3 regions of the Staphylococcus hyicus genome follow, and region 3 is predicted to be linked to each of the others. Evidence: predicted binding sites of a transcription regulator. Region 3 holds the regulator's gene; each other region holds the start of a gene.

Region 1 (2,288 bases), 310 kb from region 3:
AATAGAATCTTGCATATCTTTTAATACTTTGCAAGATTTCGCAAATTTTTCTTTTTCTTCATCATTTAATGGTGTTTCAATAATTTTAACTGCACCTTCTCTATTGATTAAAGTAGGTACGCCTGTATACACACCTTCATGACCATATTCGCCTTCTAAATAACTTGAAACTGTTAATACAACATTTTGATTACGTAATATTGCTTTAGAAATGTGCATTAATCCCATTGCAACGCCATAATATGTCGCACCTTTAGCTTTAATGATATCATACGCTGCGTCTCGCGTTTGTACATAGATATCTTCAATTAAATGACTTTTAGCAGGGTCTTTTTTCAATTCGTCATAAAGAGATACACCTGCAATTGTTGCGCTAGACCATACTGGTACTTCAGAGTCGCCATGCTCACCAATAATGTTGGCATGTACACTTGAAGGTGCAACATTAAATGCTTCACTTAATAGATGTTTGAAACGCGCTGTATCTAAAATTGTACCCGAACCAATCACTTTATGTTTTGGTAAACCAGAATATTTTAATGTTACATAAGTTAAAATATCAACAGGGTTTGCTGCAATTAAGAAAATTCCATCAAAACCACTGTCCATAATAGAAGTAATAATACCTTTATATATTTTTGCATTTTTTTCTACTAAATCTAAGCGAGTTTCTCCAACTTTTTGCGGCGCGCCAGCACAAATCACGATTAAATCTGCATCGCCACAATCTTCATATTTACCTGCTTTTACTTTTACTGGAGACATCGCATACGGTGCACCATGGTTTAAATCTAATACGTCACCACGAACTTTATCTTCATTAATATCAATGATGAGCAATTCATCTGCTACACCTTGACTTACCATAGTAAATGCGTAACTCGCACCTACTGCACCATTTCCTACTAAAACTACTTTGTTACCTTTTTTTGACATACTGACACGCTCCTATCTACGTAGTCCTTTAATCAATTATGTTATATGTGATATTTTTCACATTATTAATTTACCATGAATTCTATTTGCATGCAATATTTTACATGTGATTGTCATAACCATGTCACTTATAACGTGACCTGATCTTCCACTACAAATCCCGCTGCAAAGACACGATTATTTAAAAAACTTAAAACATAACGCATTACCGCTTCACGTTCTATTTCATTGTGTATTTCATGCACCATCCCTGGCCACGCTTTATAATACATTTCATCGCACATACACTGTTGTATGACATGCTGCGTAACTGTTGTATCAGATACTGTATCTTTCGTCCCGTACATAACACATAACGGCAACTTAGGAAGGGTATCCAAGTGTTCTATTGTTTTCTTCATAGCTTGCGTCACTTGCTTATACCAATGATAACTCACTTTTTTTAACATTAATGCATCTTTTAATGTTTCCTCTTGTACTACTGGGTTCATCGTTAAATCTTCTATTTGGAAACCCAGTTCAAATTTTGCACTTTTCGAAACATCTCCGAGATGTGAAGTTACCAAATGTTTTCGAGTTTGATTGGTTTGATGAAACGCAAATAGCGGTGATATCAAAACAAGACCCTCTAGAGCTAAATCAAATTTTTCAAGAACATTGACAGCAATAAGCCCACCTAGACCAACCCCAAATACAAATGTAGGTAGGTGATATTCTTCTGCAATTTGAATCCATTCTAGCACACGTTCTTGATAGACATCAAAATGATCGATTTGTCCTTTTTTCGTTCTCGAACTTTGCCCTTGTCCAGGTAAGTCTCCCATAATGACATGATATCCATTTCGACGCAAATGTGTAATGACATAAGCATACCGCCCCGTGTGTTCTAACATATTATGTATTATCACTACGACACCTTTAGCTTCATTTTCTGTTTCCCATTTCCACATACTATTGTTCCTTCCTATTTCAGAAATCTTTAATTTAATCTTATCAATTCTTTACAAAATGTGCCATCAAATATAAAACGTACGTCTATGTCAATTTATGACAATAAACGTACGCCAAAATCATTCATCAATATAGCGCCTATAACAGCTCTTTGTAACGACATTATGCGAGTTTAAATTTGCGTCTAAAAAATGGAATGCGTGAAATTAACACTACAAGTAGGACTTCATAAAATGTAGGGAAAAATTTAGCAACTATCATTAAGAAAAATTGCCCGATTAAAGTCCCTTCACCTTGCATGGCATTAAAATTACCGACAATCCCTGCATCAATTAAATTTAATCCAATAATTAATGTAATAGCTATCCATAATTTTTTACTGAAAAACACGATAGCCAAGC
Region 2 (2,288 bases), 230 kb from region 3:
TTATTTTTATTAAGTTAAAAGTACAAGTGCGGCAATAACTAGGACTAGTAGAATCGCGTCAACACCTACCATCAGTGCGTATCGTGTCGATGGTGCTTGGTGCTGTTTTGCTTTATATAACATATAGATATTAGGGACAAAACTAAGTAAAAGTATGATAATTATCAAGATACCTATTGTTTGTGTCGACATTATTAATATCTCCTTTTAAACCATCCAATGAAGTAGCCAATAAGTAACGCAAGTAACAAGCCTAAAGCGAAACCTAAGAGGGGTAATTGTATCATATTACCTATTAATAGGCCGATGATTAAACAAATGATTAAAGGTGGTCCATACTGGCGCTTGCGTTCATCAGAATTTAAAATGCTAAAAAGTATGATATATAGAACATAAAAAATTATAGTAAATAAAAGTGAACGTAATAGTATGTTACCTAAATCACTATGGTTTTGAATCATATTGATGATAAAAAATAAAATACCTATTAAAACGGCACTGACTGCGCCACGTATGAATCGACTTTTTTCCATAATATACTCCTTCAATGGATTTTTAATCCATTATAACATAGACATGAGGCGCTTTACTTGAAGCGATTTGCTTTAAATTGACCATGATCATTTAAATATGCGTAGAATAATCCTATGATTAATCCACCACCGATATAATTGCCGATAAAGGCTGCGACTATATTTTTTAATACAGGCCATAACGTCATATGGTCTAATTGATACAGAAGACCTGCAGCAAATAGACATGCATTATAAATGACATGTTCATATCCCATAAATGCAAATATTGTAACACCAAACATCATGACAAACATTTTAGCTAAAATATCATCGATTTGCATGGCAATGACTAAAGTAATATTTATGAAAAAGTTGGCGAAGATAGCTCGAACCAAAATATTATGAAACGAATAGCTATGGATTTTTGTCACTATTATTTTATCGAGTAGTGTAACCATCTCCGGTGTGATGACATCACTGGCACGCATTAAACTAAAAAGTACAAAGGCACCGATGACATTTCCTATAAAACATAATAAAAAAATGTGGCCGACGCGATAAGGTTTTATCAGTTTATAATATAAACCAACTGTGAAATACATAAAGTTACTGGTTAAGAGTTCTGAATTGGTGAATAAAATTAAGACAAGTGCAAAACTAAAGGCGATAGCGCTGATCATGTTCACAATGCCAACGCCTAAATCAGGGGCAAATGTCGTTTTAACCATTAATACAAATACACTTATAATGCTAATAATGAATCCAGCCATCATCGCACGTAGCAAATACCGTTTAAAATAAAAGCTTTCTAAAATATCTTTCGTTTGTATTGTATCTATAATATTCGCAATCCATGCGCGTCCGTAAAAAATCTTATCCCATTTTATGTTTTTATCCTCCATAAGACACACTCCTTTTATAAGATATACCTCAACATTATAAAGGGACAAACTAAATTTGTGAATATAATCACAATATTTTTTTGGCAGTAATCCCATAACATGAAGTTGTGCAAGTGAATAATATTTTATAAAAGCGTTTTCATGACGCTTTAAAGGCGCAAAGCTTTATCACTTTGTAATATTGTATAGATTCAAAATGTAAAATATATTTTGTGAAAGCACTTACAAAAAATTAAAAATACACTTTTCAGTTTTCAAAATTGTAGTATAATAGCGACATGACGGAAAAATAAGAAAACCCTTATAATATTAAGGAGATGGGGAGTTATCATGAAAGATAATCAAGAGTTACACAGAGGGCTGAGTTCGAGGCAAATTCAAATGATCGCACTTGGCGGTACGATTGGTGTAGGACTGTTCATGGGGGCATCGAGCACGATTAAATGGACAGGACCAGCAGTTATTTTCGCATACTTAATTGCCGGAATTTTCCTATTTTTAGTAATGCGTGCAATGGGAGAAATGGTTTATTTATATCCGACGACAGGTTCATTTGCGAACTATGCAACGGACTACATACATCCTGTGGCAGGGTATGTCACGTCATGGGCAAACATATTCCAATGGATTGTAGTAGGGATGTCTGAAGTTATCGCTGTTGGAGAATATATGAATTATTGGTGGCCTGAGTTACCAACGTGGATACCAGGCGTCATCGTAGTTGTTTTACTTGCTGCAGCGAATGCAGTGTCAGTTAAAGCGTTTGGAGAATTTGAATTCTGGTTTGCAACAATCAAAATTGTCACAATTATTTTAATGATTATTGCAGGTTTCGGTTTAATTTTCTTTGGACTTGGAAATGGTGGAAATC
Region 3 (2,288 bases):
TGTCTAAAAAGAAACGGTCATGGGAGATGATGACAATCGCGCCATTAAAATATTTTAAATACTCCTCAAGCCATTCTGTGGTTTCCATGTCAAGGTGATTGGTCGGTTCATCCAATAAGAGTAGATCAGGTTTACTTAATAACATTTGTGCAAGTGACAAACGTGTTTTTTGGCCACCACTGAAATCATTAATTGGTCTATCATAATCTTCTACTGTAAATTTTAAGCCATGTAAAACGGTTTTAATTTTACTTTCATATTGGTATCCTTCCATTTGTTCGAATTGATTAGATAATGATTCATAACGATTTAAGTGTTCTTGATATTCGGGACTTTCATAATCATCTGCATGTGTACTCAACCAATCGGTTTCAAATTGCATCTTTTGTGCAATTGACTCGATTTCTTGAAAGGGTTTCGACATTTCCTCGATTACCGTATTTTTGGTATCTAGTGTCATCTGTTGGGTTAAATAGCCAATCTTCAAACCTTTAATTTTAGAGATATGCCCGCTATCGTAATTGTCTACGCCAGCAATAATTTTCATTAGCGTTGATTTTCCAGCACCATTTCGACCAACGATGCCAATACGTTCGCCTGTCTGTACTTCAAAATTGACGTTATTGAAAATTTCCTCACCGTCAAATGATTTTGAAAGTTGATTTAATTGCATTAGTATCATGTGCAAGCTCCTTTCATTCTTAATTATTGTACAACAAAGTGAAAGGGTATCAAATAGATTATGTTCCTTTAAAACCGGTTTTAAGTTATAATTATTATGAATAAAAGTTGGTGAATTTTTTAACAAAACAATATTAAGTCATAATGTATTTACAGATATTTATAGTATATAAAGTAGATAATTCTTTTTATTATAAAATATTTTTAAAGCTACAATAGCACATATGACTTAGTTTGTTGCCTGAAATGGCATGTGAAAGATGGAGGAACGAAAATGACTAAAGAATTAAATAAAATTCCACGCGCGACATTGAAGCGCTTACCGTTATATTATCGCTTTGTAAATAGTCTCAAATCGAAAGGAACATCTCGCGTTAATTCTAAAGAAATAAGCGAAGGTCTTGGTATAGATTCTGCTACAATTAGACGTGATTTTTCTTACTTCGGTGAACTTGGTAAAAAAGGGTATGGTTACAATATTGACAGTTTATTAGAGTTTTTCAAATCCGAATTGAGTGATGCTGATTTAATTAAAATTGGTGTTGTCGGTGTGGGACATTTAGGAAAAGCGTTAATTTCATTTAACTTTCCAATACATGACGATATGTTTATTACAGAAGCTTTTGATATTGATCCAGATATTGTTGGTACAAAAATTGGTGATGTAACAGTGAAATCAATGGATGAAATGAAAAAAGTGATTCAAGATCAAGCGTTAGAAGTAATTATTATTGCGACACCGATTAAGGTTGCCCAAAGTGTTACAGACAAAGTTGTTGCTGCTGGCGTAAAAGGAATTTTAAATTTTACACCATCACCAGTGCAAGTGCCAAATGATGTTCAAGTACATCAAATCGATTTAGGCGTTGAACTTCAGTCGTTATTGTTTTTTATGAAAAACTATGGTTAAGCAATAAAACATTTTTAATCATTAACGTTAGAATGTATGATGCATGAGAATCAACTTAATATATAAATGAAAAATCGAAGTGTAAGTGCTTCGATTTTTTTATTTTGGAATATCCCCTTGATAAAAATAGTTTATTTGTTATAATTCTTATCATAATAATCGGGATAGGAGATGTTTAAATGGTTTGGACAATTATAAGTGGGCTAATCGTAGGGGGACTGTTAGGTTTTGTAATGCAACGTACTCGGTTTTGCTTAACAGGCGGCTTTCGGGATATGTATGTTCAAAGAAACAATAAAATGTTTTATGCATTACTTATTGCTATAACAATTCAAGCTATCGGAATTTTTCTTTTAAACGCCATTGGGGTAATTACTATTTCAAATGAGACGTTTCCAATAATTGGAACAATCATTGGCTCATTTATTTTTGGTATCGGTATCATTTTAGCGGGAGGATGTGCTACTGGTACGTATTACCGTGCGGGTGAAGGATTGATTGGGAGTTGGATAGCCCTTTTAATGTATGCATTATTTGCGGCGATTACTAAAAATGGCGTTTTAGCCCCCTTAATGAATAAAATTAATAGTAAGACAGTTGCCAATGCAGATATGGCTCAATCGACAGGTATTCCAAGTTGGATATTTTTAATTATTTTAGTTGGTGTTACGCTGTTTCTAGTCAATAGAACATTGAG

The links. The regulator Rex, encoded in region 3, represses fermentation and respiration genes when NADH is low (regulators of the CRP and FNR family bind a similar motif). The targets are predictions, from matches to a motif close to TTGTGAAATATTTCACAA.
Region 1: a site for Rex is predicted at 982-999, ahead of SHYC_RS05625 (L-lactate dehydrogenase). Genes of this name have one in related genera too.
Region 2: a site for Rex is predicted at 1,473-1,490, ahead of SHYC_RS02760 (formate/nitrite transporter family protein). Genes of this name have one in related genera too.

What each region holds. Positions count from the first base shown of each region.
Region 1 is NZ_CP008747.1:1,174,325-1,176,612, reverse strand. It holds gene SHYC_RS05625 (L-lactate dehydrogenase) at 1-936, opposite strand, end outside; gene SHYC_RS05620 (alpha/beta hydrolase) at 1,065-1,886, opposite strand; gene SHYC_RS05615 (hypothetical protein) at 2,050-2,288, opposite strand, start outside.
Region 2 is NZ_CP008747.1:642,969-645,256, forward strand. It holds gene SHYC_RS02750 (hypothetical protein) at 10-192, opposite strand; gene SHYC_RS02755 (hypothetical protein) at 195-533, opposite strand; gene SHYC_RS02760 (formate/nitrite transporter family protein) at 587-1,417, opposite strand; gene SHYC_RS02765 (amino acid permease) at 1,748-2,288, shown strand, end outside.
Region 3 is NZ_CP008747.1:869,089-871,376, forward strand. It holds gene SHYC_RS03965 (ABC-F family ATP-binding cassette domain-containing protein) at 1-682, opposite strand, end outside; gene SHYC_RS03970 (redox-sensing transcriptional repressor Rex) at 956-1,591, shown strand; gene SHYC_RS03975 (YeeE/YedE family protein) at 1,771-2,288, shown strand, end outside.